Desulfosporosinus acidiphilus SJ4: one gene and its partner. The protein of the gene in region 1 interacts with the protein of each later gene in a pairwise test. Links are inferred from orthologs where the notes say so. Each region holds a gene or a part of one and is shown on either strand. Other genes may lie near its edges.

Region 1 (7,876 bases):
GACCGAATACCCGATGCAACGGATGCGTTTACTTCACCTAATCGGGACATCGCCTTAATTACAACCAAAACTGAGCTATATGTCTATGGAATAACTAACGACCGGTTAGATCGCGAACCCCTGACTGACCTAAAATTGAAAGAAGGGGAGGCAGTGATTATGTCTGAATGGGCTACCGGATCTTATGTTGATAATTGGGAGAAGGCTTTCCTGGCATATGGAGCTCAAAGATTTAACTAAACTTGACGTGATAATTAAAACGACATTGGCCATTGGCAGAAACTAAAATGGGAAGGTATAAAAGAGATGAGTTTTGATTTTTTTCTTACGGCCTCAGTCTTTTCAGTTTTAGGTTATGGTTTATGTTATATTACTATGGCTCATAAAAAAGAAATTAGTAAAGAATAACCTTTAGCTTAGTTAGCCGGAAATCCTAAAGGGATATCTGGCTAATTCTGTTGCTATACTATCGGAAATCCAAGCAGAGCAGTATCTCTTGGCAGGCCTCAAGAAAAACGTACCAAAGCTTTTCTAGCGGGAAAATCATTGGAGCTGATTCAGAAATGCGAAGAACCGAGCAATTGCTCGGTTCTTGACAAGTCGCTATTTTTAAAAATAGCTTGGAGATTAAGTTGTTGTTTTATTCCCAGGAAGGTTACGCTCGGCCAATTCAATAGCCATTTTCACCATATTCCCACAGTCCCTTGAAGAAACTCCTCCGAAACCTTCTTGGTGAAGGGTTCCAGCAAAACCTAACTCTTGAGCGATTTGCTCTTTTAACTGATAAGACATCATGCTCTTGCGTCGTCTTGACATGTGGAATCCTCCCTTCATGTGGTAGTTTCAACATCTATTTGACGAAAGCATTGATAGTATATGATTTTACAGCCATGATATGTATTTATAAACTTTAATTCTATTGGCTAATTTGGCAAAAAGTGATGGCATTTATATGGTATTTAAATAAAAAGAAGATATAATTAAATAAGCAAATTTTACTATTTTTGGAACATGTATTGATGACTACCATAATGATTAGGTAATTTAAGTACGAAAAGTTATCCGGAAAACAGACAACTATTGGTAAGCGTTGGAGAAAGAAGGAGCAGGAGTATGGTTAATTATTCGGCAGCTCAGCAATTGGCGCTGGAAAAGTTTAGAGCAAGCTCTATTGAAGAGATCGCTCACTATTCTGGTTATCCTCGTGGTGACAACACTCTTTTTATTCCTTTTTTAGGGGAGCAATACACTCTGGACTATCCAAGCGCAATTTTCAAGTCCGTTGATAGTTCATCCCGGAAAGAATTGCCTGTACCCACTCAAATATTAATCCTGCATTATCTGACAAATATTTCTGAGGATAAAGAAACAGGTTCTTTGATATCGTTCAAAGAGTTGCCAGGAGGAAATATCTACATTCAGCCCTTTACTCACAGGGCCATCGATCCACTGGTCAGATCTTTCGGTGTTAATCCGGATAAACTGCAAGAAGTGGTCAGCCATTTAGGAGGAAATACAAATGGACATGGAGATGTGGGAATGACCCTTAGAGTTTTTCCACGTGTGCCGGTTGCATTAATTCTCTGGAGGGAAGATGATGAATTTCCGGCTTCGGGAACTATTCTCTTTGATTCTTCGGCACCTTCGATTTTACCAACAGAAGATTACGCTGTACTGGCCAGCACTGTTGTTTGGAGACTAAAAGAGATAAGTGCTAGTTTGTGAACGTGATTTTAGCGGGAAGTTGCTTTAATGAAGGAACTTACTTTATAATTGCTTCTAGTTTAAGAATAACCTCTTCCATGATTTCCTCTGCCACTTTGCATATGAAACTGGCATTTCTGCTTCGCCAATCCAGGGATTTAATTTGGTCGGCCAAGACAACACCTCTGATTTCCAATTTCTCCGGAAGTTTAACTTCAAATGGGAAGCCCTTCACCCGGCTTGTAATTGGGCAAAATATACCCATCCCTGTCTTGCTGTTATATTCTTTTGCAGATAAAACTAAAGCCGGTCTAGTTCCTTGCTGCTCATGCCCGAGCTGTGGATTTAACTGAATCCATACTATGTCACCGCGTTCTGGAACGTACTGGCTCACCATATCTCTTCTCCCACGGGTTCTCCCCAATCGATCTCTTCCGGCTCGTATTCATCTGGAATTTGGGCAAGTAATTCTTTTAAGTCGAATTTTTTTCGGGTAATTATGATCCTTTCGCCATCAAGTTCAACGTCAATGGGGGTTCCGTCAGTGATTTTTATTGAATTAGCCATTGAAGCAGGAATTCTTATGCCAATGCTATTTCCCCATTTTCGTGCCATTGCTTCCATAATATCACCGCTATTTCATTAAAACGTTTATACAAAGTATACACATTCTCGTGATATTAATCAAGTTCATACCTTCGGATCAGGCAGCTTCGCCCACATCGTTCACTCAGCATTCCGAGGCTCGCTCACTTGCTAAATTCCCACTAATAACAGTGACAGCACCATTACTATCAATTTACTTGAAACTTTGCTCGATTTAGAGCAGAGTTTTTGTTTTTATTCCTGCTGATGCCAGGTATGTTTTGTTGTGTGAGTAAGATTATTATATTGCATTAATCTATCCTTTGCGGTTCACACTATGTTGAGGAGGTGACTTTATGCATACTTTATGGAAAGGTTCGATCAGCTTTGGTTTGGTAAATGTTCCTGTTAAGATGCACACAGCCACGGAATCTCAGGAATTCAAATTTAATTATTTGCATAAAGATTGTCAGCATCGCATCCGATCAATTAAGAAATGCCCTAACTGTGAGAAGGAAGTTGAAATGGCTGACTTAGTCAAGGGATTCGAATATGAAAAGGATCGTTATGTGATTCTCGAGGACGAAGAACTGGCTGCCTTAGAACAACCCACGAGCCGTTCTATTGAAATTCTTGACTTCATTAATTTAAGTGAAATCGATCCGATATATTACGATAAATCATATTACTTATCCCCGGAAGAGGCAGCTCAGAAAGCCTATCGTTTGTTGTGCCAAGCCATGGTGGAAAGTGGGAAGGTTGCTTTAGCCCGCGTTACCATGCGATCTAAACAACACTTAGCTTGTCTGCGAGTTTTTGAAGAGGGGTTGGTCCTTGAGACGATGCACTATCCTCAAGAAATTCGGCATATGGATGCAACTTGGGGCAGAATTGTCCCGACAGAGACGGAATTAAGCATGGCCCGACAACTGATTGATAATTTAGCCCGGCCTTTTGAACCGGAAAAATACAGGGACGAAGTCCATGAACAAGTGGCCGAGATGATTGAAAGCAAGATAACTGGAGAAAGCTTTAAAGTAGAAAGTCCAGTGAAAGGTGGCCAAGTAGTTGATTTAATGGAAGCCCTGCGGGCCAGTATTGCTTTAACTGAGCAAGAAAAGGAGAAAATAGAAACCAATCCTGATGTGGATAATCAGGAGGCTGCCTCTCAATCGGAAGAAAGAAAGCCAAAATCCACCTTAACCCCGAGGAAACGAACAGCACGACGTGCCAAAGGAGCTTAGGCGGATTAGTCGAGTATCTCCGAATTCTTTCATTATTTTACTTGATATCTGAAAAATCAACATGTTTCCACGCAGGAGATGCGTCCTTAAGCCCCGAAATGGTGGGCAAAGGAGGTACTTGGAGTGGAGATTGATATTGATAAAGAAAAACTCTTTCGGGCAGCATTCCGTACCCTAAAAGGTGTAGGAAGTCAACATTTGCGGCTGCTTATTGCCTGCTTTGGAAGCGCCAGTCAAGCGTGGGATGCTGCCGATAATGACTATCTAAAAATAAAACCTCAAGGTCAATGGATTATTGAAGTTCTTAAGCAGCGAAAACGAATCGATCCCTGGAAAATTGGAGCTGATCTAAGGGAACAGGGCATTAAAGTGATCATTCCCCTGGACCCTCATTATCCCCCCTCATTACTAGAAATACCGGACCCTCCGCCTATCTTATATTATCGCGGAAGTCTTGACTCCAATTCGGAAGCGTTGGCAATCGTCGGCTCAAGACGGGCAAGCGCCTACGGAAAATCTGCTGCGCGTATGCTGGCTCATGAAGCGTCAGCCCAAGGGATTACTGTCGTCAGCGGACTAGCTCGCGGTATTGATACGGCTGCTCATCATGGAGCTCTCGAAGGTAATGGGATAACCTGGGCGTTTTTGGGATGTGGCTTAGACCAAATCTATCCTCGGGAAAATAATCTTTTAGCTGAAAATATCCTGGTTAAAGGTGCACTAATCAGCGAATTCCCTCCTGGGACACCGCCGCTGGCAGCTAATTTTCCTGCGCGGAATCGGTTGATCAGCGGAGCTTCGTGCGGGGTCGTGGTGGTGGAAGCAGCCGAACGGAGCGGTGCAATGATTACAGTTGATTTCGCCTTAGAACAAGGGCGCGACGTTTTTGCTGTCCCCGGCCCTATCTTCAGTCCCTTAAGTCGCGGCCCTCATAATCTTTTGCGGCAAGGAGCAAAAATCGCCGCAGGATTCGAAGATATCTGGAATGAATGTTCCTTTTCCGGGAAACCTCAAGAGAGTTCATTTAACCATCGCCAGATGGACCTTAACATAATTCCTGAGAATGATGAGCAAAGAGCTGTTCTAGAGCAACTCAGTGATATTCCTCTTCATATTGACCAGCTTGCTTTACAATCTACCTTGCCGGCTGCTTCACTTTCTTTAGCCTTATTGGAATTGCAATTACAGGGGAAAGTCAAACAATTACCCGGACAAAATTATGTATTAGATCATGAACGCTAGACATACGGTTAAAAAGGCGTTAAGATAGGCATTAGTTTTACCAATGTTTAAAATTAATTCTTCAATATCTGAAGTGTCGGTTCTTTAGTTAGAAATTTCTGTATTAATAGTTATTTAATAAATTCGCAAATAGAAATGAATTAAGTCTTATATCGTTGGAAGACAAAATCTAAAAGGGTCTTAAGTTTATTTTGAGGTGAAGTTATGTCGAAAACACTCGTAATAGTAGAATCTCCAGCCAAAGCTAAATCAATCAGCAAATTTTTAGGAAATCGTTATACCGTAAAAGCCTCCATGGGGCATTTGCGGGATCTGCCTAAAAGTCAGTTAGGAGTCGATTTAGAGAATGACTTTGAGCCAAAATATATTGCAATTCGCGGCCGCGGGGATTTGATCAAGGATTTGCGCTCGGCTGCTAAAGGAGCCGATAAAATCTTCCTGGCCTCTGACCCGGATCGTGAAGGGGAAGCCATTGCCTGGCATCTTTCCTATCTTTTAGGGCTTAAACAAGGGGACAAAAATCGTATCGAATTTCATGAAATTACCAAATCGGCAATTCAAGCTGCAATTAAACAGCCTCGTGAACTTGATATGGACCGGGTGGATGCCCAACAGGCTCGCCGGGTTTTAGACAGATTAGTCGGTTACCAGTTAAGCCCGCTGCTCTGGCGAAAAATCAAGAAGGGTTTGAGTGCTGGCCGGGTTCAATCTGTGGCAGTGCGTCTCGTTGATGATCGTGAAGAACAAATTCGCTCGTTTGTATCTGAAGAATACTGGAGTTTAACCGCAAATCTCGAGTCTAAGGGCGGTAAGTTCACAGCAAAATTATTAAAAAATGATGATAAAAAGATATCCATTTCCTCCAAATCAGAAATGGAAGTCATATTAAATGATCTCCAAGGCAAAGAATTTAACGTAACAGACGTTCGTGCCAAAGAAAAGAAAAAGCAGCCTGCCCCTCCGTTTACAACGAGCAGCTTACAGCAAGAAGCCCATAGGAAATTGAGCTTTTCACCGAAACGTACCATGATGTTAGCCCAGCAGCTTTATGAGGGCCTTGACTTAGGGGAAGAAGGTACCGTCGGTCTTATTACTTACATGCGTACTGACTCTGTTAAAGTGGCCGAAGTTGCTCAAGCAGAAGCGAAAGAGTGGATTATATCTCACTACGGAAATGACTATTATCCCCCGGAACCTCGCCAGTTTGCCAATAAGGGCCGATCACAAGAGGCCCATGAGGCCATTCGGCCCACAGTTCCGTTACGGACTCCGGACTCATTGAAGGGGATTTTAACACGCGATCAATTACGCTTGTATCGTTTAATATGGGAACGGTTTATTGCCAGTCAAATGAGTTCAGCAGTTACGGATACTTTAACGGTTGACATCGTTGCCGGATCTGCCCTTTTTCGTGCTAACACTTCGACAATACGTTTTGCTGGCTTTTTAGCGGTGTACGAAGAGGGCAAAGACGAGGGGGACGTTCAGGATGATGAGCAAAATTCCCTGACCTTTGACCTTTCTGTTGGCGAACCTCTTAAACTTATTCAACTATCGGAGAAACAACATTTCACAGAACCTCCGCCGCGTTATACCGAGGCTTCCTTGGTGCGAAAATTAGAAGAAGAAGGTATCGGGAGGCCGAGCACCTACGCGCCAACCATTGAGACCATCCAGACAAGGGGTTACGTCGTCAAAGAAGAAAAACAATTAATTCCGACAGAGTTAGGAGATATTGTTATAGCCCTACTTAAAGAACATTTCCCCGATATCGTCAACCTGGAGTTCACGGCGAATTTGGAGGGAAAACTCGATCTTGTGGAAGAAGGCAGGGTTCCCTGGAAGTCTGTTATAAACGAATATTATCAGCCGTTTTCCGAAGCTTTGGCCCTGGCTGAAGAACGAATCGGTAAAGTTAAAATAGAGGATCAGGTCTCCGAAGAACTTTGTGAGAGCTGCGGGCGGAATATGGTTGTCAAAATGGGGAGATACGGAAAATTTTTGGCTTGCCCGGGATTTCCGGACTGCCGAAACACAAAGCCGCTTTTGGAACAAGTGGGGGCCAATTGCCCTAAGTGCGGCAAACCGCTGGTCCTTCGCCGTTCGAAGAAGGGACGTAAATTTTATGGCTGCAGTGCTTATCCGGAGTGTGATTTTGTTTCTTGGGAAATGCCGGCCCCTGAACCTTGCCCCGAATGCCAGCAGATGATGGTCATAAAGTCGTCTAAGCGGCAGAAAAAACATGTTTGTACCAACCCAGAGTGTCGATTTACCAAGGTGATTGAAGAAGAGTAAGGCATCCGTAGGATAGGAGAGTTTAAAATCATGCATAAAATTACCGTCATCGGTGCGGGACTGGCAGGCTCTGAAGCTGCCTGGCAGTTGGCCAAACGGGGTGTGAATGTTGATTTATATGAAATGAGGCCCTCGAAATTCTCCCCGGCTCACCATAGCGAAGGGTTTGCTGAATTGGTCTGCAGTAATTCCTTGCGTGCAGCAGGCTTAGAGAATGCTGTGGGTTTATTAAAAGAAGAAATGCGGCGGTTGGATTCATTAATCATGAAGGCCGCTGATCAAACCATGGTGCCGGCCGGAGGCGCCTTAGCCGTTGACCGTGACTTGTTTTCCCAAGAGATTACCCAGCGATTAACAGACCATCCCAATGTTACTGTTCATAGGGAAGAAGTACACTCCTTACCCGAGGATACAACGGTCATTGTGGCAAGTGGTCCGCTTACCGCGGAGGATTTAGCCAAGGATATTTTACGTTTTACCGGAGAAAAGGCTCTCTCCTTTTATGATGCCGCAGCACCTATTGTTACGTATGAGTCTATCGATTTGAGCAAGGCTTTTTGGGCCTCAAGATACGATAAAGGTGAAGCGGACTATCTAAACTGTCCTATGTCTCAGGAAGAATATGAAGTCTTTTATCAAGAACTGATCAAGGCCGAAATGGCTGAAGTTAAAGGCTTTGAGGAAGGCGATGTCTTTGAAGGCTGTCTGCCCATCGAAGTGATGGCTAAGCGTGGTATCCAGACGTTAACCTTTGGTCCGCTCAAGCCCGTCGGTCTTCAAGATTCTCGAACCGGGAAAAAGCCCTT
Region 2 (4,469 bases), 410 kb from region 1 along the record:
ATTAGTATAGATAACATCTATTAGTATAGATAACATCTATTAGTATAGATAACATCTATTAGTATAGATAACATCTATTAGTATAGATAACATCCGGTTGTTACCGTTATACCTCCATTCCCGAAAGCTGCACCACCGAATAATGAAAATTTATTACGTAACTAAGTAACTGCTGCTTAAAATAATATTAACAGCTTGGCATGGATTTATTAATAATGTACATACTAATCCTGTTTAGATAATTATTATTTAGGAGGGTAAAACAATGAAAGTCAGTGACGTAATGACAAGCACTGTTGATTGGGCAGGATCCAAAACCTCGGTTGCAGATGCTGCACGTTTGATGAAGAAGGATGATGTTGGATCCATTCCAATTTGTGATAACGGTAAAGTAGTTGGCATGATTACAGATCGAGATATTGTTTTAAACGTCGTAGCTGCCGGTAAGGATTATAATACTACTTTAGTACAAGAAATTATGAGTAAAAATATTGTTAGTGTTTCCTCAAATCAAGATGTTCATGAAGCGGCCGATTTAATGTCGCAATATCAAATCAGAAGGCTTCCTGTCGTAGACCAAGGAAAATTAGTTGGCATTCTGGCTATCGGAGATTTGGCGATTGAAAGAATCCATGTTAATGAAGCAGGAGATGCTCTGAGCGATATTTCTCGAGGAGCCCATCAGAATATGAACTAATCAGAAAGGATGAAACGTAAATGGCCGATTTGCGTGAACGGATGGATTTAGGCACTTGGGGAGCGTTTCGGACAGGCTGGTGGGTTTTGCACATTGTTGGTATTGTAGTAGTGGGTTACATTGGTTATTGGCTGGCTAAAATGTAATTCTTGAAAATACTTTTGTTTAAAAGTAGTGTTGTGATAATTTCACACACTACTTTATTTTATGATAGAATATACGTAAATTTTTAATAAAAGGATGTAGTATAGTGGCGATTAGTATTGGGATGCGGGGTTATGCTGAGACAAATGTAACGTTCTCAAATACGGCTAAATCTATGGGAAGCGGAAATTTAGAAGTATTTGCCACACCTGCCATGGTGGCACTCATGGAACAAGCCGCTGTAAACGCTTTGGAATTACCTGAGGGACAATCGAGTGTAGGAACTTCTTTGACAATCAATCATATTGCTGCCACTACTATAGGCGTTAAAATAACAGCAACTGCTGAGTTGATTGAAATTGACCGGAGGAGATTAGTGTTTACAGTGGAAGCCAGCGATGAAGCGGGACAGATCGGAGCCGGCAAGCACGAACGCTTTATTATTGATATAGAACCTTTTTTAAACAAAGCTCAGAAAAGGAACCGGGAGATTTAATTATGGAAGGGTTTTATACACTCTCCCAAAAAACAATTGCCGAGCAAACTATAGATAAATCACGTTTTATAGGAATTGGAATGCCTGTAAACTGTCTTGAACAAATCAATCAGGCAATGCAGCGAATCCGTCAGGATTATCCGAATGCGCGGCATTATGTTTATGCCTACCGTCTGCATGATGGCCATTTGGAAAAAGCTTCTGACGATGGAGAACCCCAAGGAACAGGAGGGCGACCGGTCCTTGATATTCTCAAACATCAAAATATATGGAACATCTTACTGGTTGTTGTTAGGTATTTTGGAGGAGTTCTTCTCGGTACTGGTGGTTTAACAAGAGCTTACGGCGGTACCGCAAAGAAGGTTTTTGAGGAAATACAGTTAGTTCAATTGACTCTTTTTCATCAATATCGATTACGCGTTTCATATGATTTATATGCTTCCTTGAAATATCAATTGGAGCAAAAGGATTACCATATCAAAGGTGAAGAATTTAGTGAAGCTGTTGATATGATAATCTCTGTTCCGGAAGAACAAAGAGAATTATTCTTAACGTGGCTGGGGAATTTCTCCAACAGTCAAATTTCGCCTGAAGATAATGGACTTATTTGGGAATAGAGTCATTTTTGAAAATAAAAATAATTTAAAAGAGTTAAACTTTGGGAAAGTGAATACAATCACTTTCCTTTTTTATATATATATGCTATCATTATAGCAAGATAAGGAACGGCTATAATGATATTAAATACATTAGGGAGTGTGCATATGTTAACTTGGATTGGAACAGTGATGATTGGCTTTTTTCTTTTAAGTTGTGCTTCAGTAATTGTTACTTCTGGTTTTCAAATTTTAAAATCACTTCTAAAAGTTCCTAAAGATCGTGGTTTTGTGTCAAGGGCTCAAGAGGCTTAAGACAGGTGCTTTTTTCAATTTTAAACAAAATATAGCAGAATGAATGAATTCAAAACTCCGCATCATTAAAATAGCGGGGTTTTTCTTTTCTTATACTATCAGAAAGTATAACCTTTGGCTAAATACTGCAAGAAGAGTTTATACGTGCGAAGACAGTGTCTTCGTCCTCTGGCATAAGTGCAACTAACCTGCCGCTTCGCCGGAGGCTTAGCGCCAGCTAAGTTTTCTTTATATACGAATGCAACAAATGTAATTCGAATCAGAATTCACTGTATTTTTCGCAGCGCAGAATGCTTGCAAACTGTGGAAATAGAAGAAGGAGAAAGTAATTTTCTGTCGAATCTAAATAAAGATTGTACAGAAGAAGGGGGGACCCGTACTCTGGCATATGAAGTGATTGTTTTTTTGGGAAGTATTCCGTTTGTTGCGTTCATAACTGTGAGAGCAAAATCTTGGGGATTGACTAAACGAAGTGCTGTTTTTATTGCTTTCTTATTGTGTGGAGATGTGATGGCTTTTCCCAGTGCTCTCCAGTCAGGGTATATTAGTTTGTGGCTTATTTTAACTATAGTCCTGATATTCGCAGGTTCTTTTTGGCCAAGCATCGTTGTGAAAATTGTCAAAAAACAAAAAACAGATTCCCAAAGAGACAGCTATGCTGAAACGAGGAATAACGACAAAAGAAATGAACAAATTAACCTCAATGATGAAGGTTACTCTAGTAGTCATCAAAATTTCGGCATAGCAGAATCCATTGCGGAGAAAGACCATTCGAATCAAGCGGAACTAATATCCGGCGAGCTCTATGACTTTGAGGATTCCGAGTGCATAGAAAACTCTCGTTTAGACAGGAATGAAGTATTGAACGAAGCAGCAGCAGTAGAAGCATATCATGCCGAAGACTTACAGAAAGAGGAACTCGGTGAAAACAAAGCGGATGAAGAATTCGAGGGGACAAAAGTCACCGAAGAGGCAACTGAGGTAATTGAAGTCGATGAAGAGGCAACTGAGGAACCGGAAGTCACCAAAGAGGAGACCGAGGTAATGGAAGTCGCCGAAGAGGAAACCGAGGTAATGGAAGTCGCCGAAGAGGAAACCGAGGTAATGGAAGTCGCCGAAGAGGAAACCGAGGTAATGGAAGTCGCCGAAGAGGTAACTGAGGAAATTGAAGTCGCCGAAGAGGAAACCGAGGTAACTGAAGTCGCCGAAGAGGAAACCGAGGTAACTGAAGTCGCCGAAGAGGAAACCGAGGTAACTGAAGTCGCCGAAGAGGAAACTGAGGAACCGGAAATCACCGAAGAGGAAACCGAGGTAATGGAAGTCGCCGAAGAGGAAACCGAGGTAACTGAAGTCGCCGAAGAGGTAACTGAGGAAATTGAAGTCGCCGAAGAGGAAACCGAGGTAACTGAAGTCGCCGAAGAGGAAACCGAGGTAACTGAAGTCGCCGAAGAGGAAACCGAGGTAACTGAAGTCGCCGAAGAGGTAACTGAGGAAATTGAAGTCGCCGAAGAGACAACTGAGGAACCGGAAGTCACCGAAGAGGTAACTGGGGAAATTGAAGTCACCGAAGAAGCAACTGAGGAACCGGAAGTCACCGAAGAGGAAACCGAGGTAACTGAAGTCGCCGAAGAGGTAACTGAGGAAATTGAAGTCACCGAAGAGGCAACTGAGGAACCGGAAGTCACCGAAGAAGAAATCGAGGAACCCGAAGTCGCCGAGGAATACCCTGAGGAAATTGTTGCGTCGGAAGCGTTACCTGAGGAATCTGTATTGGTTGAAGTTCATACGAATGAGCGGCTAGACTCCTTATCCTTAGAAGAACTTATTGATTTGGGCTTTAATGAGAAATTTGCTGGGAATTTTACTCAGGCAGCAGTTTATTTTATGCATGCTTTAACTCTGGAACCTAAGCCTGATGTAGCTTTTTACTTAATTTTGGATTGTTATTGGCTCTGGAAGAATATTGGAAAATCTGACTATGCAGTTTTTAGAATTATGAAATATGCCCGAAAGTATAGTTCACAATTCAGTTTGGATTTACAATACCAATTTGAGATCTGGTTAAAAAAAGAAGGTCTCGATAAATATTTATATTAATAGGGGGCTGGTTTGCAAAATGAAACCTACAAAAGAAATTATGGGATTAAGGATTATTAGTATCTCGGATGGTACTCAAACGGGTGTGGTCAAGGATTTTGTTCTTAATCCGCAAGAGAAAACC

The links. The genes of interacting proteins can lie anywhere in the genome.
Region 2: the proteins of topA (region 1) and DESACI_RS15075 interact in binary tests that used the Escherichia coli proteins (3 or more experiments, as listed by UniProt). The link is inferred for Desulfosporosinus acidiphilus SJ4 from one-to-one orthologs.

What each region holds. Positions count from the first base shown.
Region 1 is NC_018068.1:3,716,217-3,724,092, reverse strand. The notes cover bases 4,568-7,524. They hold topA (type I DNA topoisomerase), read left to right. Parts: upstream 4,568-4,979; coding sequence 4,980-7,070; downstream 7,071-7,524. Other genes in these bases: trmFO (methylenetetrahydrofolate--tRNA-(uracil(54)-C(5))-methyltransferase (FADH(2)-oxidizing) TrmFO), read left to right, coding at 7,101-7,524; dprA (DNA-processing protein DprA), read left to right, coding at 4,568-4,775. Also shown: DESACI_RS17040 (hypothetical protein), read left to right, coding at 1-240; DESACI_RS17035 (alpha/beta-type small acid-soluble spore protein), read right to left, coding at 628-816; DESACI_RS17030 (DUF3786 domain-containing protein), read left to right, coding at 1,114-1,725; endoribonuclease MazF, read right to left, coding at 1,763-2,101; DESACI_RS17020 (AbrB/MazE/SpoVT family DNA-binding domain-containing protein), read right to left, coding at 2,095-2,319; non-homologous end joining protein Ku, read left to right, coding at 2,646-3,533; more of dprA, read left to right, coding at 3,657-4,567; more of trmFO, read left to right, coding at 7,525-7,876. UniProt on the Escherichia coli protein: Releases the supercoiling and torsional tension of DNA, which is introduced during the DNA replication and transcription, by transiently cleaving and rejoining one strand of the DNA duplex.
Region 2 is NC_018068.1:3,303,975-3,308,443, reverse strand. Bases 221-3,146 are described here. They hold DESACI_RS15075 (YigZ family protein), read left to right. Parts: upstream 221-1,339; coding sequence 1,340-1,954; downstream 1,955-3,146. Other genes in these bases: DESACI_RS23150 (hypothetical protein), read left to right, coding at 2,426-3,146; DESACI_RS24835 (hypothetical protein), read left to right, coding at 2,102-2,248; DESACI_RS15080 (thioesterase family protein), read left to right, coding at 966-1,337; DESACI_RS25560 (hypothetical protein), read left to right, coding at 718-843; DESACI_RS15085 (CBS domain-containing protein), read left to right, coding at 266-697. Also shown: more of DESACI_RS23150, read left to right, coding at 3,147-4,345; DESACI_RS15065 (PRC-barrel domain-containing protein), read left to right, coding at 4,365-4,469.